Regions from separate parts of the Chromobacterium sp. FG89 genome, predicted to be linked through region 3. Evidence: predicted binding sites of a transcription regulator. Region 3 holds the regulator's gene; each other region holds the start of a gene.
The links. The regulator HrcA, encoded in region 3, represses chaperone genes, less so after heat shock. The targets are predictions, from matches to a motif close to ATTAGCACTCGNNNNNNNCGAGTGCTAAT.

Region 1: the regulator HrcA is predicted to act here: its motif matches at 1,949-1,977, upstream of ACODRW_RS00685 (co-chaperone GroES).
Region 2: the regulator HrcA is predicted to act here: its motif matches at 3,166-3,194, upstream of rpoH (RNA polymerase sigma factor RpoH).

The regions. Positions count from the first base shown of each region.
Region 1 is NZ_JBMDIQ010000001.1:153,107-160,890, reverse strand. Features, by position in the region: gene groL (chaperonin GroEL) at 1-1,552, opposite strand, end outside; gene ACODRW_RS00685 (co-chaperone GroES) at 1,603-1,890, opposite strand; gene ACODRW_RS00680 (MraY family glycosyltransferase) at 2,562-3,665, opposite strand; gene ACODRW_RS00675 (glycosyltransferase family 4 protein) at 3,917-5,107, opposite strand; gene wecB (non-hydrolyzing UDP-N-acetylglucosamine 2-epimerase) at 5,118-6,248, opposite strand; gene ACODRW_RS00665 (polysaccharide biosynthesis protein) at 6,251-7,294, opposite strand; gene ACODRW_RS00660 (dTDP-4-dehydrorhamnose reductase family protein) at 7,326-7,784, opposite strand, start outside.
Region 2 is NZ_JBMDIQ010000033.1:1,756-9,539, forward strand. Features, by position in the region: gene rsmD (16S rRNA (guanine(966)-N(2))-methyltransferase RsmD) at 1-25, opposite strand, end outside; gene ftsY (signal recognition particle-docking protein FtsY) at 263-1,420, shown strand; gene ftsE (cell division ATP-binding protein FtsE) at 1,481-2,134, shown strand; gene ftsX (permease-like cell division protein FtsX) at 2,131-3,039, shown strand; gene rpoH (RNA polymerase sigma factor RpoH) at 3,225-4,088, shown strand; gene ACODRW_RS22520 (PglL family O-oligosaccharyltransferase) at 4,161-5,945, opposite strand; gene ACODRW_RS22525 (PglL family O-oligosaccharyltransferase) at 6,021-7,784, opposite strand, start outside.
Region 3 is NZ_JBMDIQ010000004.1:35,234-43,017, reverse strand. Features, by position in the region: gene dnaX (DNA polymerase III subunit gamma/tau) at 1-1,871, opposite strand, end outside; gene mltB (lytic murein transglycosylase B) at 1,945-2,955, opposite strand; gene hrcA (heat-inducible transcriptional repressor HrcA) at 3,086-4,108, opposite strand; gene recA (recombinase RecA) at 4,419-5,471, shown strand; gene recX (recombination regulator RecX) at 5,480-5,935, shown strand; gene ACODRW_RS05110 (SRPBCC domain-containing protein) at 5,938-6,396, shown strand; gene alaS (alanine--tRNA ligase) at 6,473-7,784, shown strand, end outside.

The DNA.
Region 1 (7,784 bases), on a different contig from region 3:
CGGTGGTCAGCATCAGACCAGCAACCGAAGCCGCGTGCTGCAGAGCGGAGCGGGTTACCTTGGCCGGATCCAGCACGCCCATTTCCAGCATATCGCCGTACTCGCCGCTAGCCGCGTTGTAACCGAAGTTGCCCTTGCCCTCCAGCACCTTGTTCACCACGACCGACGGCTCTTCGCCAGCGTTCTTGACGATCTGGCGCAGCGGCGCTTCGATGGCCTTCAACACGATCTTAACACCCGCGTCTTGATCGGCATTGTCGGTTTTCAGGCTGTCCAGAGTGGAGCGGGCGCGCAGCAGAGCAACGCCGCCGCCAGCCACAACGCCTTCTTCCACAGCGGCGCGGGTAGCGTGCAAGGCGTCTTCAACGCGAGCCTTTTTCTCTTTCATTTCCACTTCGGTGGCAGCGCCAACCTTGATCACCGCAACACCGCCGGCCAGCTTGGCCACGCGCTCTTGCAGTTTCTCGCGATCGTAATCGGAAGTGGCTTCTTCCATCTGCTTGCGGATCTCGCCCACGCGCGACTGGATCTCGGCCGCTTGGCCGGCGCCGTCGATGATGGTGGTGTTTTCCTTGCCCACTTCAACGCGCTTGGCTTGGCCCAGCATTTCCAGCGAAGCTTTTTCCAGGGTCAGGCCCACTTCTTCGGCAATCACGGTGCCGCCGGTCAGGAAGGCGATATCCTGCAACATGGCTTTGCGACGATCGCCAAAGCCCGGGGCTTTAACGGCTACCACTTTCAGGATGCCGCGGATGGTGTTGACCACCAGAGTGGCCAGCGCTTCGCCTTCCACGTCTTCTGCGATGATCAGCAGCGGGCGGCCGGACTTGGCCACTTGCTCCAGAACCGGCAGCAGATCGCGGATATTGGAGATTTTCTTATCGAACAGCAGGATGAAGGGATTGTCCAGAGCGGCAATCTGTTTGTCCTGGTTGTTGATGAAGTACGGGGACAGGTAGCCGCGGTCGAACTGCATGCCTTCAACCACGTCCAGTTCGTTGTTCAGGCTCTTGCCGTCTTCAACGGTGATCACGCCTTCCTTGCCCACTTTTTCCATGGCATTGGCGATGATGTCGCCGATGTCGGAATCGGAGTTGGCGGAGATGGAGCCAACCTGAGCGATTTCCTTGGTGGTGGCGCACGGCTTGGCGATCTTGGCGATCTCACCCACCAGCGAGGCAACGGCCTTGTCGATGCCGCGCTTCAGGTCCATCGGGTTCATGCCGGCGGCAACGTACTTCATGCCTTCCAACACGATGGCTTGAGCCAACACGGTAGCGGTGGTGGTGCCGTCGCCAGCCACGTCGGAAGTCTTGGAAGCGACTTCTTTCACCATCTGCGCGCCCATGTTCTCGAACTTGTCCTTCAGTTCGATTTCCTTGGCGACGGATACGCCGTCCTTGGTGATGGTCGGCGCGCCGAAGGAGCGGTCCAGCACCACGTTGCGGCCTTTCGGGCCCAGAGTCACTTTTACGGCATCAGCCAGGATGTTGACGCCAGTTACCATCTTGGCGCGAGCGGAATCACCAAACTTTACGTCTTTAGCAGCCATTCTTTAAATCTCCAGAATTCTGAGTTGGGGAAGTTCAGATGTGGGTCGGATTACTCAACGATGCCCATTACATCTTCCTCGCGCATCACGAGGACTTCATCGCCGTCAACCTTGACGGCCTGACCGGAATACTTGCCGAAGATGACTTTGTCGTTAGGCTTCAGTTCCAGCGGACGGCGCTCGCCGTTCTCCAGAATCTTGCCATTGCCGATGGCCAAAACGATGCCCATATCCGGTTTTTCTGCGGCTGCGCCCGGCAGAACGATGCCGGAAGCCGTTTTTTCTTCAGCCTCGAGGCGCTTGATAACAACACGGTCGTGCAAAGGACGAATTGCCATGGATCTCTCCTGTTACAGTGGCTGTTGAGAGTTGAAACCTGTTTGAGTTGAGGCGAGTGTTAGCACTCACCTGCTGCGAGTGCTAATGATAGGGACGAGCGGGAGGGTTTTCAAGAGCCTGCCACGCCAAATTTCAATCGCAGGTCTGGCTTGTCTGATCGGAACTTACAACTCGACACTCAGCCACTACTCGCGAAGCTCTCAGTTAGGTGAAGAAGTGGCCAATCAGGAATGTTCACCACTAAATCCAACTAGCAAGCTTGTCTTGGTCGGCAACTGCGGCAAACCACTCGGCAATCCAATGAGAAAAAGCCCAAGCCTATGACCTCAATCGCCAAGACAGAAAAACTGATGTGTACACGGTTTCAGCTAGCTAAATGCTCGAACCATCTAAATTTTCGCTTGTCGAGACCAACAACGATCAGATTGATTATCTTCATTAAGATCGCGCAACAACGTTCTGTTTAGGTACGGGGCAGCCAGGGACATATCCGTTTTTTGATAGCAGCGAACCTCAATCTACTTTATTGAGGAGGAGTGATCCCAAATAGCCAAACAGGCTTTATACGCCACATTTTCACATTGCCCCAACGAAAAGTAAAATTTCTAAAAAAATTGACACCTGTACACAACCGATTTGAAAATAAAGCATATCGAATAGCCATAAAACATCAATGCCTAACTGACTTCCGCAGCAACATCCATCCTGGAGTACGAAAACGAATAATCATTCGATATAACCGTACATAAGTGAACATGAATGCCAACACAAAACCAATCAACACCGTCGTGTTATTCCAAAACAGCATAGCCGGCACCACTGAAATAGAAGATAAGGCCCATAAATACGGGGAAGTCAAACTGTTACGCATTGTTTTATGATTGACATCTTTGGAACCCACCATCCATCGCACCAACCGCATATAGACAAGCTGATGTAGGTGCAGTGCATCGGGATACCCCACCCTTCGACCTTGCAAAAATTTCCGTCTATAGATTGAAAACAAGGTTTCAAATACGGGGTAAATCACACACAGCAACGGAAACCAAGGAGAAACTTGAGAGTGGCGAGCAACCAATAACACGGCGACCTCAGCGATCATAAAACCAACCAAATAAGCGCCACCATCTCCTGCAAACATTAACCCACGGGGGAAATTCCAAAACAAAAAACCTGCGATAGCACCTACCATAGCAAAACAGATGCCTACCAGCATAGTATCCTGTACTTTAAATGCCACATAAGCCAAAGCAAGGAAAATGAAAATTGATACAACACCAGACAATCCATTGTAGCCATCAATAATATTCACGGCGTGTGCCACTCCACCTACGGCAACCACCGTTAAAAGCAATGAAAAAATCCAAACATGTACCAAAAAAACATCGAGCAAAGGGATATCCAGGCGCTGCAAACTTGCACCAAGAATAAAATACCCTAGAGCAGCAGCAAAAAAAGTAGCCAACAATCTAGGTAGCGGACCTACTTTTTTTGTCACATCTTCAAAAATCCCAGCAGCAAAAGCAGGAAGGGCCACCAACAACAGCATCAAAATTGAGGCATCCTTCAACAACCACGCCAACACACCGCTTCCTGCCACCAACCCAGCAGCAATCGGCACTCCTCCGATACGTGGCACAGGTTGTGCGTGAAACTTTTGAACTCCGCCCAACTCATAATCAGCTGAAAAGTGTTCGTGCAAATGTGAGAAATGAATCAAACACATCCCAACAAGCAAGGATAAAAATGTAGCCGCCAATAGAATTACCAGCATTTATATACACCTTTCGATGTTTTCCAACAAAGATAGAGCAAAAACACTCTCGAACAACAAAATAAAAACGTAAAAGTACTACAAGAACACCTCAAAAATTGACCAATGCCTCTGAACCCAAAAATATCAAAACAAGCCGCCTTGCATTTTCCATTATTTTTTAGTAGATCACACGCCATGGTAAAGAGACAATCTTCGAGCAGAGAAAATAACACCTCGGAAATAACCACTTGTGAAATCACTCATAAACCTCAAGAGGCTAGTCCCGCAACAATTTGCTCCACTACCTTTTTAACTGAAAACTCACGCTCAAAAAGCCCCCGACAACGTGCGGTAAAGTCAGTGCCATCATCAATCTGAACCAATAGCTTCTCTGCACACAATTGCAACTCATCGACCTGGTTACTTTCACAGATTTGCCCTACCTGTTCACTACGAATTAAATGGGCAAGATCATTACCACGGTTGATATTTGCCAATACAGGAAGCCCGCTTTGCATATAAGTCAAAAATTTCCCAGGAATATTATGGGATTTATGGCGAGGATCCAAAGCCACAATTCCAACATTACACTGCGCATAAAGCCCTGGAATTTCATCAGGATGAATTTCTTCAAAAAACACAACATTATCTAGCTGCCTCTCCTGAGCGGCAGCACGCAACCTTCCCACCTCACTACCTCGACCAACAAATAAAAAACCGACATCTTGTCTACTGTACAGTTTATCGGCCAAGTCGAGCAAAACATCCATGCCTTGCGCCACCCCCATGTTGCCCGCATAAACAAAAATTTTCCGCCCCCTTAAACGAGTCTCGTTGATCCGTATTGAGCAAGGTACCGCAGCAGGAATATCAAGCCAGTTTTGCAATACTTCCAAACGTCGACCAGGTTGCCGTTGCCAACAATCGAAATACGCTTGATTTCCAGGAGTTTGAACACCAATAATATCGGCAACCGAATACTGATAGCGTGCCATCATATCAAAAAAAAGATAAGGCAAACCACGCCTCATCAGCCCCATATCAACAGCCCAATTAGGAAAAATATCACGGATTATCAGGTAGCCTTTACAACCATTTGAACGCTTAAGAATTTGGGCCAAAGGAGCATGGAAAATAGATGGTGCATACCACACGATGCCCTCCCAACATGCATGGGCTAAAGGGCTTTTCCGAAGCTGTAATAGCATCGAAAAGGGCATGAGCAACTCACCTAACGTACGTCGCACATAACCAACATCCTTCGTACGCGGAGCTTTTAAACGTAATACCTGCGCCCCATCAAACTCCTCCAACTGCCAAGACTCCTTCTGATCAGACGAAGGAAGAAGCACGGTCAAATTATGCCCTTGACGTACAAACTCGCGAGCCAAATCCCGGAGCTGGACTGCGCCAGAAGTCCGATGGGGTGGAAAAGTATCAGCAATCAGCACAACCTGCATTAATCGAGCCTCAGTACTTTCTCCATACCACTCGATTCACATAATCGGTGTGGCTATGAATAATGCGTACAACTTTGTCAGAGACATTTTTCATGGAATAGTCTGAAACAGATCTCAGCAATCTTTCTTCACCACGTGGCTGTAAATCAAGAATAGACAAACCTTGCATAACTCTATCAACATCCAATCCCACCATCATGACAGACCCCTCTTCAAAAGCCTCATGACGCTCTTGAGTCTCTCTCATATTTAAAGCAGGGAAGTTCAAAATTGAAGATTCCTCACTTATTGTTCCACTATCGGAAAGAACCGCACGGGCTGAAAGTTGAAGCTTATTGTAATCCGTAAAACCTAATGGCTTAAGCAATCTTACCAATTCATTAAATTTTGCCCCAACAGTAGCAAGTCTTTTTTGAGTTCTAGGGTGTGTGGATACAATTATAGGAAGCTTAAATTGCTCTGAAATTTCATTTAAAATATTTATCAACTTACACAGATTAACATCTGAATCAACATTTTCTTCACGATGGGCACTAACAACGAAAAACTCGCCAGATTTTAATCCTAGTCGTTCCAAAACATCTGAATGGTCAATTGCCTCTCGGTAGAACTCAATCACTTCAGACATTGGACTACCCGTTTTAATAATCAAGTCTGCAGGTAGACCCTCTTTAAGCAAACATTCTCGCGAAATGGTACTGTAAGTCAAATTCACATCAGAGGTATGGTCAACAATTTTCCTATTAATCTCTTCAGGGACTCGCATGTCGAAACAACGATTACCAGCCTCCATATGGAAGATTGGCACTTTTCTTCTTTTTGCCGGAATCACCGACAAGCAACTATTTGTATCACCTAAAACAAGCAATGCGTCAGGACTTTCTTCCGCAAGCACCCCATCCATTTTTGCGATGATCATGCCGATAGTTTCAGCAGAAGTTGAGCCCGCTGCATTCAAAAAAATATCGGGCTTTCTAATTTTTAAATCATCAAAAAATATTTGATTCAATTCATAATCATAGTTTTGGCCGGTGTGCACAATTGTATGATCACAAAATTCATCAAGCTTCGCCATTACCCTTGACAACCGTATAATCTCAGGGCGGGTGCCAACTACAGTCATGACTTTAAGCTTTTTCATTTTCAATCCTCAGCTTCAGCATATTCACCACGAGAAATACGTGCCATAAAATCTAGCTTCAAAAGCAGCTTTTTCATATCTTCAAAATCCAGGCGCACTGTATTGTGCGAGTTGTAATCGTCACCATGACTCGTCTGGGTCAGCAGTTGATTCCCTTGTTCAACATATTTTTCATAATTTAAGTCACGCCCATCAGCGGGAATTCTAAAATAATCCCCCATATCCTCAGCGCACGCCATTTCTTCACGCCCCAGCAGTACTTCGTACAATTTTTCACCATGCCGGGTTCCAATCACCTGCACAGGAGAATCTGACTTATTCATTATAGAAAGAACGGCATGAGCCAGTACTTCAACCGTAGCGGCAGGAGCCTTCTGTACAAAAATGTCCCCATTATGCCCATGCTCAAAAGCATAAAGGACCAAGTCCACCGCATCATTCAAAGTCATCATAAAACGGGTCATTGCTGGGTCTGTAATTGTGATGGGCTTACCAGCCCGGACCTGCTCTACAAATAATGGAATAACGGAACCTCGAGAGGCCATTACATTACCATATCTTGTACCGCAAATGACCGTCCCTGTTCCTTCAAGATTGCGACTTGTAGCCACCATCACTTTTTCCATCATCGCCTTGCTTATTCCCATGGCATTGATAGGGTAGACGGCCTTGTCGGTACTTAAACAAATAACCCGCTTTATTCCTGCCGCAATAGCCGCAATGAGTACATTCTCAGTACCGTATACGTTAGTCTGAACAGCCTGCATTGGATGAAACTCACAAGATGGAACTTGCTTAAGCGCAGCAGCATGAAACACAAAATCAACACCACGCATTGCTTGCTCAACGCTTCTAAAGTCTCTGACATCTCCTAAGTAAAATTTTATTTTGGCATTATTGTATTTTTTCCGCATGTCATCTTGTTTTTTTTCATCACGGCTAAAAATTCGAATTTCTTTTAAGTCCGATTCGAGAAAACGGCGCAATACTGCATTACCAAACGAGCCCGTTCCACCTGTAATAAGCAAGGTACGATCATTAAACATTAGCATTATCCTGATACTGAATATGATGTGATTAGCCAAAAGAGTACATACTTTGGACAAGCTCAAACCAAGGTGGAGCTTGGTAACCGGTTGCACTACGGAACCGCGACGAATCAAGTGAGCGGTCAATGATTAGTTTATCATCAGCCAAAATTTCAATATTATGATTATAAGTTTTTGCAACCAACTTCAACAAATCATGCTTTGAAATTGGACTGCTAGAAACATGATATAACCCACACAATTTTTCATTAGGCAGAACATGCTCAGCAATAATGCGTGCCAATTCACACGTTGGCAATCCAGAAAAAACTGCTCGGGTAAATCCACGAACACTTAGATTTTGATCAAGAAACCACCCGATCAATCCATGTGATGATGCTAACTCGTGCCCGATAATTGATGTTCTTAATGTGACTGCATGTGGATAATCAACCTCGCCGATAAGCTTACTTCTTCCATATAGATCCATTGCATCGGGAGCATCAGA
Region 2 (7,784 bases), on a different contig from region 3:
TGACCGTGTTACGCGACTGACTCATAATTCCAAGCTCAAAAAACAAGGGGCTGAGTGTAACCCGATCCGAGCCGTCGCGCCTCATTGTCGCGCAAACCGGCCGCCATCTGTCGCCGCTCACGCCACAAAAAGCCGTCTATTCCTTATATATAGATTTCAACGATGCGGCGCCTCCGTCTCCCGCCGCGCAGCAACAATTGGGTAAGCACCTCCATTTGAGGATACAATTTAGCCATTTACCGAATTCCGCCGGCCTTTACGCATGTTTAGCTTCTTCAAAAGAAAAACCCAATCCGAGCCCACGCCTCCGGCAACCGCCCCAGCGGAGCCGATGGCCGATATCCAGCCCGCCGCGCTGCCCGATGCGGACGCGCCAGCCACTCAGTCTGAAACGCGAACGCCCGAGCCGCAGCAAGCGCAGCCCGAGCCGACGCCCCCGACGCCCGCCCCCATCGCACCGGCTTCGCCGCCGGCGGCCGAGCCGCTTGAAGCCGAGCCGCTCTCGCTGAAGAAAATGAGCTGGGCCGAACGCCTGAAGGCCGGCTTGTCCAAAACCCGCGACAAGCTAGGCAAATCCCTGGCCGGCCTGTTTGGCGGTGGCAAGATAGACGAGGAGCTGTACGAAGAGCTGGAAGCCGTGCTGCTCACCGCCGACATGGGGGTGGACGCCACCCTTCACCTGCTTGGCGACGTGCGCGAGCGCGTTTCGCTGAAAGGACTGAAAGACGCCTCGGAACTGAAAGACGCGTTGAAGGATTCGCTCGGCGACCTGATCTCGCCGCTGGAAAAGCCGCTGGACGTCAGCGGCAAGAAACCTTTCGTCATCATGATGGCCGGCGTCAACGGCGCCGGCAAGACCACGTCGATAGGCAAGCTGGCCAAGTACTATCAGAGCCAGGGCAAGAGCGTGCTGCTCGCCGCCGGCGACACCTTCCGCGCCGCCGCGCGCGAACAGCTGATGGCCTGGGGCGAACGCAACAACGTCACCGTGATCGCCCAGCAAGGCGGCGACTCCGCCGCCGTCTGCTATGACGCGATCCAGGCCGCGGTCGCCCGCGGCATCGACATCGTGCTGGCCGACACCGCCGGCCGCCTGCCCACCCAGTTGCACCTGATGGAGGAAATCAAGAAGGTGAAGCGGGTGATCCAGAAAGCCTTGCCCGACGCGCCGCATGAAATCATCCTGGTGCTGGACGCCAATATCGGCCAGAACGCCATCACCCAGGTCAAGACCTTCGACGACGCCCTCGGCCTGACCGGGCTGATTCTGAGCAAGCTGGACGGCACGGCCAAGGGCGGCGTGATCGCGGCCATCGCCAAGCAACGTCCGGTTCCGCTGCGTTTTGTCGGCGTGGGCGAAAGCATAGACGACCTGCGGCCGTTCAAGGCCAAGGACTACATCGACGCGCTGTTCGACTGAACGCATCAGCCATTGCAAGCTCTCACTCTTGCCGTCACCAGCTAACGCGGGAACAGAATAATGATCCAGTTCGACCAGGTCACCAAGCGCTACCCAGGTGGCAATGAAGCCCTGAAAAACCTGTCTTTCAACATTGACACCGGCGAGATGGTCTTCCTCGCCGGCCATTCCGGCGCCGGCAAGTCCACCTTGCTCAAGCTGATCGCCGGCATAGAGCGCGCCACCGCGGGCGGCGTCGTCGTCAACGGCCAGAACCTGTCCAAGCTGCGCTCCAGCCAGATCCCCTATGTGCGCCAGCACATCGGCCTGGTGTTTCAGGACCACAAGATCCTGTTCGACCGCAGCGTGTTCGACAATGTGATGCTGCCGCTGGACATCATCGGCTTCGATCGCCGCGACGCCGCCAAGCGCGTGCGCGCCGCGCTGGACAAAGTAGGCCTGCTCGGCAAGGAAAAGAGCATGCCTATCCGCCTGTCAGGCGGCGAGCAGCAGCGCCTGTGCATCGCCCGCGCCGTGGTGCACCGCCCCAGCATCCTGCTGGCCGACGAACCTTCCGCCAACCTGGACCGCGCCTATGCGCTGGACATCATGGAATTGTTCAAATCCTTCCACCAAGTGGGCGTCACCGTATTGATCTCCGCTCACGACGAGACCCTGATGGAAGACTACGGCCGCCGAATCATTCGCCTGCGGGAAGGACAATTTGCCGCATGAAACATTATCTCTATCTGAACTGGCAAAGCGCCAAACTCGCGCTGATCAAGATTCTGCGGCAACCTTTCGGCAGCCTGCTGACCTTGCTGATGCTATCGCTGGCGCTGGCCTTGCCACTCTCGCTTTATCTGGCCGTCAGCAGCGTGCAAGACTGGGTGGGCCGGCTGAGCGCCACGCCGCAAGTCACCCTGTTCATGGAACAGTCATCGGAAGAGGCGGACCTGGCCGCGGTGACCTCCACGCTGACGCATCACCCCAAAATCAAGAGCTACAGCTTCGTCAGCAAGAGCAAGGCGCTGGCCGATATGGAAAAGCGCAACGGCCTGCCGGGCCTGGCCGACGGTCTGGACAGTAATCCGCTGCCGGACGCCTTCGTGGTCACGCCGAAGGCGCTGGAGCCGCGTGAGCTGGAGATGCTGCAAAAAGAGCTCTCCGGCCTGCCCATGGTGGAACAGGCGCAATTCGACGCGGACTGGGCCAAGCGTTTGTACGGCATGGTGGAAATGGGCAAGCATCTAACCTGGTTCATGGCCATCGCCCTGGGCCTGGCGCTGGTGCTGGTGACCAATAACGCGATCCGGATGCAAATCCTGGCGCGCCAGGACGAAATCGAGGTGTCCAAATTGATAGGCGCGCCGGACAGTTTCATCCGCCGCCCCTTCATGTACCACGCGATGTGGCAAGGCATCCTGGCCGGCTTGGCCGCCTGGGCGCTGACCGGTTGGCTGACCTCGGTGGCCAATCCGGCGATTCGCGAATTCGCCCAGTTGTACGGCGAACGGGTGGAACTGCGCAATCTGAACCCGATCGAACTGGCAGTCGCCGTCGCCGTCTCCGCCCTGCTGGCGATGCTGGGCGCCCGCCTCGCCTCCGACCATCATCTGCGCAAGATAGAACCCAAATGAAACGCGGCCGCTTACACGCGCATGTAAGCGGCGCAACAACTGTTAATCAGAGCAAACGGCGTCGGCGCACCGGCTGCGCTACTATCGAGACGATAGAAAAAATCATTGACGCTGGAACCTTTCATTGCTAGCACTCTCCATATACGAGTGCTAACATATCACTACCCAAGGAGGTAGTTATACAGATGACCACAACATTTGCTTTGCCCGTCCCGTCCACCAGCGGCAGCCTGGAGCAATACATCCAAGCTGTGAACAGCGTACCCATGCTGACGCCTGAGCAGGAAAACGAGCTTGCAACGCGCTTCCAGGAGCAAAACGACCTGGAGGCCGCGCGCCAGCTGGTGCTCTCGCACCTGCGCGTGGTGGTATCGATTTCCCGCGGCTACTCCGGTTACGGCCTGCCGCAAGCCGACTTGATTCAGGAAGGCAATATCGGCCTGATGAAAGCCGTCAAACGCTTCGAGCCCGATCGCGGCGTGCGCCTGTTTTCCTTTGCCGTGCACTGGATCAAGGCCGAGATTCACGAATTCATCCTGCGCAACTGGCGCCTGGTGCGCATCGCCACCACCAAGCCTCAGCGCAAGCTGTTCTTCAACCTGCGTAGCATGAAGAGCAGTTTCTCCGCGCTGTCGGAAAACGAGGCCCGCCAAATCGCTGCCGATCTGGGCGTCAAGCCGGAAGAAGTCCGCGAGATGGAAACCCGCATGAGCGGTCAGGACATCGCCTTGCTGGCGGACGACAACGACGACGACGGCTACGCGCCGATCGACTGGCTGGCCGATCATCACAATGAGCCCACCCGCGAGATGGAGCGCCGCGCGTTCGATCATCTGCAGACCGAAGGCCTGCAACAGGCTTTGGCCACGCTGGACCCGCGCAGCCGCCGCATCGTTGAAGCGCGCTGGTTGGCCGACGACAGCGGCTCCACGCTGCACGAGCTGGCCGCCGAATTCGGCGTGTCCGCCGAGCGCATCCGCCAGATTGAAGCCAAGGCTTTGGGCAAAATGAAGACCGCCCTCAGCCAAGGCGTGGTGATAGAAGGCTAAGCGTCTTCCGCTCAATAAAAAACCACAGGCCTCAGCCTGTGGTTTTTTTGTGTCCCGAGCACTAGAAAGCGCTTACTCCAACATGGTCTGGTACTTCGCCGGCAGCTTGGCATAGGCCTCGCGGGCCACCGCGCGCAGAGGCTCCCATTCCGCCCTGTCATCGTCCAGCGTACCCAGAAACACGCCGGCGTAAGTGGGGAACGATGCCAGCGTCGTCCGCAAGGTCTGCTCCGCCTGAACCTGCTTTCCCGCCAAAATTTCCAACTGCGCGCGCTTCAGCATCACTTCCGGATAAGGACGGAACGCGGTCAGCCGGTTCTCCAGCGCCAGCTTGCGCTCAAGTTGCTCCGGCCCTACTTTCAAGTAGTCGTCCACGGTGTAAAGCGCATGATAGGCGAACAGCGGCTTGGTGTCCGCGATCTCGATCAGACGCTCCATCCGCGTTGCATCGCGCTTGGCGTCATTGGTCGGCGTATACAGGCCCACCAGCTCCCAGAACATCGACAGACTGCTGATCGACAGCCAACCCATCCAGACCAGCGCCGCGAATAACGGCAGGCGCAGCGGCCAAGCTAGCTGACGATCCCCTCGCGGTGCCATTGCGGCGAAGATCACCAGCATTGCCAGGAAGTAGTAATACCACAGCGGATACTCCAACATGCTGTGCGTCAGCGTCACCGCCAGGCAACCCAAAGCCAACACCCCTTCCAGGGTGGCGCGACGGCCAAAGAACGGCCACAGCGCCCAGGCAAAACCACCGACGATCAATAAGGTGGCCACGCCGCCCATCTCGGCCAGCAATTGCAGCACCAGGTTATGGGAATTGGTGAACAAGCCGCTGTTGAAGCCGGATGCGGCGAATTGCGGCAGCGGCTGCAAACGCACGCTCTCCGCGGCAAACTGCGACCAACCCACCCCCGTCAGCGGATGCGACTGGAAGCTCAACCATGCTTTGTGCATTTCGGCGAAACGCCGCGAACCCATATCGTCGCCATTGGCCGCCAGACGGGCCAGGCCGGAAGTGTTCTGCAAGTTTTCATGCGTCAGCCAGGAAATCAGCTGATTGAACCAAGGCAGGGCGAACTGCATCGCCAATACTACCAGGCAAGACAACCACATCGCCCACAGCATCCGGCGCGACTCCGCGCTGCCGATGCGCCAATGCCACAGCGCGGCCAGACCGGACAAGGTCAGCAGGTACAATAGAATGGTGCGAGAGCCCGCCCAGCCCAACATCAAGGCCAGGCCGAGCACCAGTATCGCCAAGCCCCAACGCGGCAGCCGGCCGGCCGCGTACAAATACACGCCGGCCACTACCGACCACATCAAATAATGCGCGTATTGATTGCGCTGGCCGATATGGCCAAAAATATTGCTGGTGGGATGCGAGCCATCGTAAAACAAGCCCAGCTCCGCGGCGTAACCGGTCAACTGAGCCACGCCTATCGCCGCCTGCACCAAGCCGCCCACAATCAAGGCCCAGGCCAACCAGACCGCGAACGGCCGCTCCCCCATTTCCTCGCGCAAGGACACGGTGACAGCCGCGAGCAAGCCCGCAGCCAGCCAGGCCAAGGCGGTGGCGTAATTCATCCCGGGGAACAAGGCCTCCACCCAGAACGGCTGCCCGGCCCACAGCAGGCCCATGGCCAGACACCACCAGGCGCTACGCGGCATGTAGCGGAATAACGATCCGCTAGGCAACAAGAAGACCGCCGCCGCCAGCAGCAGCCAGACCACATTGATTTCGCCAAACCACTGCGGCAGCGGCACATAGTGGATGCGCGAGGCGAAAGGCAGGATGGCGATGAGGCATAGAGCCAGCATCGCCAGGAATGTGGAAAATCTTTGAACACTCATATTACGGCAGTCGTTTGCTAGATGGAGGACGCAGGATACCTCAAGCAGGCGCTCAAACAAACCGCAGCCTAGCGGTCAAAACAAGGGCTTGCGCGTCACGGGCGCGGCAACGGTCATCACTGCGGCACGCTGCGCAGCTTGGCTATAGGCAGGGTACTTTGCATAGGCTTGGGCGGCAATCAGCGCCACGTCCTTCAAAGGCGTAACATTAGGTTCAGGAACCCTTGCCAACATTTCTGAAAACTCTTTGACGTAATCTGGATAATTGGCAATTGCAACTTTTAACGACTGCAAGGCCTCCCTCTGCTGGTCGTTTAACGCTTGAAAAATGGCTAATTTTATCAAAACATTAGGGTAGGGTCGATAACTTGCCAGCGAGTTAAAATGAGCCAACTTTATATCCAGTTGCTCGCGACTCGGCAGCATATAATTACCAATAACTAGATCAACCTCTCTTGCGAAGAAAGGATTCTTACTCATTGAGGACAACTGCTCCAAGCGCAATATATTTTCTTTTTCCTCAACAACCGGAAAATTATTCCTAACAATCACAAAAAATGGGAACACCCCTAAAACAAAATACAAAATGAATCCAAATCCAAAAACACAGGAAAATATTTTCAGAAGCGCTGGTCGAAGCAAAAAAGCATGCCCTCTATTTCCTGCCAACGCACAGATCAATATAAGCATGATCAAAAACGGCATGTACCACAATGGATACTCAAACATGCTATGCGTCAACAGCACCATCAGCACACACAACATCCAGAAAGATTCTATCTTCTTTTTTGCCCCGATCACAAACCACCAGATATAAAAAACAAAACCTAACGCAATAGGTAGGACTCCTGCCAGCCCAGACTCTGCCAAAAGTTGGAAAAATAAATTATGGCTATGGGTAAACAACCAACTTTCTGAAAACTTTGGCAACCCCGCCATCAACTCCATCTTTGCGGCTTCCGCGGCAAAGCCCCCCCAGCCAAGCCCAAACCATGGGTGCTGAGAAAACATCAACCACGCCTTAGTCCATTCAATGCGTCTTTTTGCAGCAAATCCCCCATCTGAGATACGTTCCGCTCCGCTAACCACATCAACAGACAATCCCATATAATTTAGAAATGCAACAATATCACGACTCCAAATTTGAAATATCGCAATTAATAATACTGCGATTGACACAGCCATCGCTAATCGGCCGAGCTCTTTTTGCGCTCTTTCTTTTCTAAACCAATACCAAACCAATACACTAGCCAACAAAGCATAAATCAAAGGCAAGCGAGCACCAGACCATGACATCGAAAGCACAACTGGGAGCAAACACAATACAGCAAACACCACTCTAAGTTTATTAATCGCATACAAATAACAGATAGACAACACACCCCAAAACAGAAAATTAGCGTACTGGTTACGCTGAGCAATATTTCCTATCACAGCATTAGATTTTGGATCATACACAACAAACCCATTAAAAAGATAGGCTAACTTTACTGCTTGCAATATACCCACCAACGATTGCAACAATGAAAAAAAAGTGACTACACAGGCAAGCACAAAGATCAGATTATCGGCATCCGATATACTGAGACAACTTCTAAGCAAAATAGAAAACAGGGCCAACCCAATAAACAATAGTGCCAAGTAGCCATAAAAACTGGAATGCAACACAGAAAAAGCAAGCGCAAGTAGGACCAGTTCAAGCCACGAAACAAGGACTCTATCAATACTCAATAGACACAAGCCACACATGGCCACACCAAGAAGCGCAAGTGCAGAAGCATCAGAAAACCAATCCGGAAGTGGTGCATAGCGCAGCCAACTTAAAAATGGGGCAGAAAC
Region 3 (7,784 bases):
ATGGTTTCGATGAGCAGCGTCGCGTCGAATTCGCGCACCATTTGCTGCACCACCGGATCGTTTTTCATATTCTCGCGCGCGATGTCCAACTGCTCCTGCCGATGGCGGGCGTCTTTCATCGCCGGCGTCTCCAGGCCCAGCTCTTCCACCGTCACCGCCAATTCCACCGGCCGGCCGAAGCGCTCGCTCAAGGCGAGCTTGAGCTTGTCCTGGTAATCGCGGCTGGTCATGTGGCGGAAGCTCTCCGGCACCGCCAGCGCCAGGCGTTCCTGGTCCCAGTCCTTCAATACCGCATTATGGGCCAGCATGCGCGCCGCGCCCAGCTTGACGCCCAGTTCGGTCACCAGCGCCTGCCAGTCGCCGTCGAAGCGATAGTCGGCCGGCTCCTCCGGCGGCGCCTGCAAATAGGACGGCATCTCCTCGTCCGCCGCCGCGCCCTGATCCCAGGGCACCTCGTCGGGACTGACGTCGCCGTCGTCCGACGCGTCTTCCTCCTCGGGCTCCGGCTCGGGCGGCGGCGCGGCCTGACGGACCGGCGCGGCCGGCGCAGGCGGCCTGGCTTCGGGCGCGGCAGGCTCGGGTTCGGGTTCCGCCGCCGGCGCGCTGTCCTGAACCGGCTGCGGCGCGGATTGTCGCGGCGCCGGCGAACTCAGGCCGGCGGCCTGCAAGGCCCGCGCGGCCGGCGAAATGCCTCCCGGCGCGGCCGGGACCGGCTGCGCTTGCGGCGGCTGCGGGCGAGCCGGCGCGCCGGCGGCCGGGCGCGGAGGCGCGGCTTCGGCCCGGGCGTTGGCCGGATGGAAGGCCAGCATGCGCAGCAGGGTCATATTGAAGCCGGCGTGCTCGTCCGGCGCCAGCGCCAGGTCTTTGCGGCCGTGGATGGCGATCTGGTAATACAGCTGCACGTCCTGCGGCGCGATGGCGTCCGCCAGCGCCTGCAGCGCGTCGCGCTCCGGCTCGTCCTGGGCAACCGCCTGCGGCACGGTCTGCATCAGCGCCAGCTGCTGCAACAAGACCGCCAGTTCGCTCAAAGCGCCTTCGAAGCTGACCCCGCGCTCGGCCAGGCCGTCGGCCTCGGCCATCAGCTGCGGGCCGTCGCCGGCGGCCAAGGCCTGCAGCAAGGCGAACAGATAGCGGCGGTCCACCGCGCCCAGCATCGCGCGCACGCCGTCTTCCTTCACCTCGCCCAGACCGTAGGCGATGGCCTGGTCCAGCAGCGACTGCGCGTCGCGCATCGAACCGGAGGCGGCGCGGCCCAGCAAGGCCAGCGCCGGCGTCTCGTAGGCGATGCCCTCCACGTCCAGCATGTGGGCCAGATGGCCGGCCACTTGTTGCGGCGTCATATTGCGCAAGGAGAACTGCAGACAGCGGCTCAACACCGTGACCGGCACTTTCTGCGGATCGGTGGTGGCCAGAATGAATTTGACGTGGGCCGGCGGCTCCTCCAGCGTCTTCAGCATCGCGTTGAAGGCGCTCTTGGACAGCATGTGCACTTCGTCGATGATGTAGACCTTGAAGCGGCCGGACGTCGGCGCGTACTGGGCGTTTTCCAGCACTTCGCGGATATTGTCGATGCCGGTGTTGGACGCGGCGTCGATCTCCAGCAGATCGACGAAGCGGCCGGTGTCGATCTGACGACAGGCCGAACATTCGCCGCAGGGTTCGGCGGTGGTGCCGGTTTCGCAGTTCAGGCTCTTGGCCAGAATCCGGGCGATGGTGGTCTTGCCCACCCCGCGCGTCCCCGTCAGCAGATAAGCGTGATGCAGACGCTGTTCTTTGAGGGCGTTGGTCAAGGCGCGCACCACGTGCTCCTGGCCGACCAGATCGGCAAAGCGCTTGGGACGCCACTTACGGGCAAGGACTTGATAGCTCATGGGGGCGGATTTTAATGGCAATTGCCGCGCGTGGCGACAGGTTTCGCGCCGCCGCGGCGGGCGGCGCGCGGCGTCACGGCTGGGCCGCGGCCTGGCCCGCCAGATAGCGCTGGCGCAGCTGATCCGCGATTTCCTGCACCGCCTTGGCGTACAGCGTGCTGCGGTTGTAGCGGGTGATCACGAAGAAGTTGTTGAGGCCCAGCCAGTATTCGGTGACGCCGGGCGCCGTTTCCAGAGGCACCAGCACCGCCGGCACGTCGTCGGCCACCGGCGACTGCGGCGTCACGCCCATTTTCTTCAGCTCGCCCACGGTGTAGTGCAGATTGAATTTGTCGGCGATCAGCTGATCGATCTGCGGCCCCGGCTGCACGCTGGCCGGCAGGATCACGTCGTCGCCGTGGCGCCAGCCGTGGCGCTGGAAGTAATTGGCCACGCTGCCGATCGCGTCGTCCGGATCGCTCCAGATGTCGCGGTGGCCGCTGCCGTCGAAATCCACCGCCCATTTGCGGAAGCTGGACGGCATGAACTGCGGCCAGCCCATCGCGCCGGCGTAGGAGCCCTTCAGCGTCAGCGGGTCCTTGCCCTCCTCCTTGGCCAGCAGCAGGAACTCGGTCAGCTCCTTGCGGAAGAATTCCGCGCGGCGCGGGTAATCAAAGCCTATGGTGGACAAGGCGTCCACCAGGCGGAACGATCCGGTGTTGCGGCCGTAATGGGACTCCACGCCCAGGATGGCGACGATGAGCTCGGGCGCCACGCCGTATTGCTGCTCGGCCCGCGTCAGCGCGGCCGCGTTGGCGCGCCAGAACGCCACGCCGTCGGCAATGGTCTTTTCCCCCACCGTGGAATTGCGGAACTGATACCAGGGGCGCGAGGTGGACGGCTTGTCCAGAATCTTGATGATGTTGGGCTTGAGTTCGACATTGGCGAACACCGCCTCCAGCTCCGGGCGGTTGAACTGGCCGCCGGCCACTTGCTCGTCGATGTAGCGCTGCACGTCCGGACGCGCCAGAAAGGCCGCGTCGGCCTGCGCCAGCTGGAAGGAGAACAGAGCCGCCAACGGGGCCAGTTTAAGCAAAGATTTCATGGGCTGGTTTCTGAATAAGCGTTTTTGACTTAGCCGCGCTCCTCGAAGAACGCGGCGCGAAAACTATAGCCGCAGACCTCGCGTCAAGCCTTGCGGCGGCCAAAACCGGCGCACGGCCGGCGCACGGGCGCTAGGCCCGGAACGACAAGGCGCTGGACACCAGGCGCGCGGTAATGTCGACGATAGGGATCACCCGCTCGTAAGCCATCCGGGTGGGACCGACCACGCCCAGCGCGCCGACCACCTGGCCGTTGATCCGGTAAGGCGCGGTCACCACCGAGCATTCGTCCAGCGTCATCACGCCAGACTCCTCGCCGATGAAAATGTTCACGCCTTGCGCTTCCCGCCCCTGGTTCAGCAGCTTTAGCAGCTCGGTCTTGCGTTCGAACACGCTGAACAACTGACGCAGCCGCGACAAGTCCTCGGACAGGTCGCTCACCTCCAGCAGCCGGCTGCCGCCGGCCACCACCACCGCGGCGCTGCTGGCCGCCATCGAGCTCTGCCCCAGGCGGATCGCCGCCGACATCAGTTCGGCGATGTCGCCCTGCAGCTGGCGCAACTCGTCCGCCACCCGGCTGGCGATGCGATCCAGCCCCTGGCCGGCGTAATGCTGGTTGATGAAATTGCCGGCCTCTATCAATTCCGACGGCGTGTAATCGCGTTCGGTGGTCAGCAGATGGTTCTGCACGTCCCCGTCCAACGTCACCAAGATCATCAGCACCCGCCGCTCGGACAGGCGCAGGAATTCGATCTGGCGAAAAGCGATGTCGGAGCGCTGCGGCGTGACGATCACGCCGGCGAAATGCGTCAGCTCGGACAGCAAGGAGGACGCGGACTGGGCGATGCGCTGCGGGCTGTCCGGCTGCAGATTCAGCTCCAGCTCGTGCAGCGCCGCCTCTTCCAAAGGCCGGATGGTGAGCAGACGATCGACGAACATGCGGTAGCCGCGCGCGGTGGGCACCCGGCCGGCCGAGGTGTGCGGCGCCGCGATCAGCCCCATCGCCTCCAGCTCCGCCAGCACATTGCGGATGGACGCGGACGACAGCTCGACGCCGGGCAGCATGGACAGGGTTTTGGACCCCACCGGCTGGCCGTCGACGATGTAGCGTTCGATCAGGACCTTGAGCAGGTGTTGCGCGCGTTCGTTCATCATGATGGCTTCATTGTACACAGGGTGGACACTTGTAAAAGTGGTCGCAATCACAACTTTTTCAAGCGAGATCGCGGTTTCCCGTCCCGAAGGACGGTATCGCCGGCAAGCGGCTCTGCCGTTGGCCAAGGCTTTATGAGATAATCGACGGCATCTTTTCGGCTATCGGCGCGGCAAGCGCGAGCGCGACGGGGCAAGCCCGCCGGCGCCGCGCAAACCCCTGTCCGGCATCGGGTTTTCCCCGCCGCCATGGACACGGCCCGCCGCTGGCCGAGCATTCATTTTGTTTAGCGCCCCCCACACTGGAGACAGCATGGCATCCGAAGACAAGAGCAAAGCGTTGGCCGCGGCCCTTGCCCAAATTGAAAAACAGTTTGGCAAGGGTTCGATCATGCGCATGAGCGACAACCAGATCAACGAAAACCTGCAAGTGGTCTCCACCGGCTCGCTGAGTCTGGACCTGGCGCTGGGCGTCGGCGGCCTGCCGCGCGGCCGCGTGGTGGAAATCTACGGCCCGGAGTCGTCCGGTAAAACCACCCTGTGTCTGCAAGCGGTGGCCGAGATGCAAAAATTGGGCGGCACCTGCGCCTACATCGACGCGGAAAACGCGCTGGACCCGCAATATGCGCAAAAGCTGGGCGTCAAGGTCGACGACCTGCTGATCTCGCAGCCGGACACCGGCGAGCAGGCGCTGGAAATCTGCGACATGCTGGTGCGCTCCAGCGGCGTCGATCTGATCGTGATCGACTCCGTCGCCGCCTTGGTGCCCAAGGCTGAAATCGAAGGCGAGATGGGCGACAGCCACGTGGGCCTGCAAGCCCGCCTGATGAGCCAGGCGCTGCGCAAGCTGACCGGCAACATCAAACGCACCAACACCCTGGTGATCTTCATCAACCAGATCCGCATGAAGATCGGCGTGATGTTCGGCAACCCGGAAACCACCACCGGCGGCAACGCGCTGAAATTCTACGCCTCCGTGCGCCTGGACATCCGCCGCACCGGCGGCATCAAGAAGGGCGAGGAAGTGATCGGCAACGACACCCGCGTCAAAGTGGTGAAGAACAAGGTGTCGCCGCCGTTCCGCCAGGCCGATTTCGAAATCCTGTACGGCGAGGGCATCTCCCGTCAGGGCGAGATCATCGAACTGGGCGTCAAGCACGGCTTCATCGACAAATCCGGCGCCTGGTACGCCTACAACGGCCAGAAGATCGGCCAGGGCAAGGACAACACCCGCGAATGGCTGAAGTCCAACCCGGAAATCGCCGCTGAAGTGGAACGCAAGATCCGCGACGCGGTGGGCATCAAAGTGGAAATCACCGAAGGCCAGCCGGACGAAGAGTTCGCCGACGACGCGCTCGACGCCTGATTCCCTGAATGGAAAAAAGCCTGAGGGCGCGAGCCGTCGATCTCCTGTCCCGCCGCGAATACACGCGGCGGGAACTGGAGCGGCGGCTCGCTCCGTTTGCGGAGAGCCCGGAACAATTGACGGCCTTGCTGGATGATCTGGCCGAACACAGCTGGCAGTCCGATCAGCGTTTCGCCCAGCAGTTCGCCGACAGCAAGGGCCAGCGCTACGGCAGCCGCCGCCTGCAACAGGAAATGCGTCAACGCGGCGTGGACGCCGAACTGATCCGCGACGCCTTGCAAGGCCGCGACGACCTTGCCGCCGCCCAGGCGCAATGGCGGAAGAAGTTCGGCCAGCTGCCGGACACGCCGCAGGAGCGCGCGCGCCAGATCCGCTTCCTGGCCGGACGCGGCTTCCCGATGTCCGTGATCGGGAAGGTGCTCAGCGGCGCCGCCGACGACGACTTTCCCGCCGACGAGGACTGAGCATGCAAACGCGCGGCATCGCCACCCATATCGACATAGACGCCGCGCCGTCCGCGGTCTGGCGCGTGCTGTGCGACTGGGCAGCCTACCCGGAGTGGAACCCCTTCATCGTCGGCCTGCACGGCCGCCAGCAGATAGGGTCTCGCCTGGTGGTCAGCGTCCATCCGCCCGGCCGGCCGCGGCTGACCTTCCGCCCGCGGCTGGAAGTCTTGCAAACGGCGGAGGAGCTGGTCTGGCTGGGGCGCGCGCTGCTGCCCGGCCTGCTGGACGGCCGCCACAGTTTTCGCCTGGAAGCGCTGGAAAACGGCGGCACCCGCCTGCATCACGGCGAAACTTTCAGCGGCCTCTTGCTGCCGCTGTTCGGCCAGACGCTGCTGGCCGACACGCGCAAGGGTTTCGAATTGATGAACCAGGCGCTCAAGCGCCGCGCCGAAACCCTTGCCAGCGCCGGCGCGGCTTGACACAATCAGCTGTCCGCGCCGCTCTGGGTTCAAGCCCCCAAAGCGGCCCAGAATTCGCAATCTTACGAAATCAAACATGAAAACCTCTGAAATTCGCCAGAAATTCCTGGATTTCTTTGCCGGCAAAAACCATCAGGTAGTGCCCTCCAGCAGCCTGATCCCCGGCAACGACCCCACGCTGATGTTCACCGTCGCCGGCATGGTGCAGTTCAAGGACGTGTTCCTGGGCTTTGAAAAACGCGATTACAGCCGCGCCACCACCAGCCAGAAATGTCTGCGCGCCGGCGGCAAGCACAACGACCTGGAAAACGTCGGCTACACCGCGCGCCACCACACCTTCTTCGAAATGCTGGGCAACTTCAGCTTCGGCGATTACTTCAAGCAGGACGCCATCACCTTCGCCTGGGAATTCCTGACCGGCGAGCAATGGCTGAACCTGCCCGAGGACAAGCTGCTGGTCACCGTCTACGCCTCCGACGACGAAGCCTACGACATCTGGCACAAGAGCGTGGGCCTGCCGGCCGACAAGATCATCCGCATCGGCGACAACAAGGGCGCGCCGTACGCCTCCGACAACTTCTGGACCATGGGCGACACCGGCCCCTGCGGCCCCTGCACCGAGATCTTCTACGACCACGGCCCGAGCGTGGCCGGCGGCCCTCCGGGCAGCCCGGACGAAGACGGCGACCGCTTCATGGAAATCTGGAACAACGTGTTCATGCAGTTCAACCGCGACGAGTCCGGCACCCTGCATCCGCTGCCCAAGCCGTCGGTCGACACCGGCATGGGTCTGGAACGCCTGTCCACCGTGCTGCAACACGTCAAGTCCAACTACGAGACCGACGCGCTGGCCTGCCTGGTGCGCGCCGCCGCGCGCGAAACCGGCATGGCCTACAGCCAGGACGTGCCGTCGCTCAAAGTGATCGCCGACCACATCCGCGCCTGTTGCTTCATGGTCGCCGACGGCATCTTGCCGTCCAACGAAGGCCGCGGCTACGTGCTGCGCCGCATCGCCCGCCGCGCCATCCGCCACGGCTACAAGCTGGGCCAGAAAGGCCTGTTCTTCCACAAGATCGTCGCCGACCTGGTGGCCGAGATGGGCGACGCCTATCCGGAACTGCGCGAGAAGCAGGCGCATATCGAAGACGCGCTGCGCGCCGAGGAGATCAAGTTCGCCGAGACGCTGGAAATCGGCATGGGCCTGGTGGACTCCGCGCTGGAAGGCGGCAAGACCAAGCTTGACGGCGACACCATCTTCAAGCTCTACGACACCTTCGGCTTCCCGGTGGACCTGACCGCCGACATCTGCCGCGAACGCGACATCCACGCCGATCTGGAAGGCTTCGAGCGCGCGATGGAAGCGCAGCGCGAGCGCGGCCGCGCCGGCT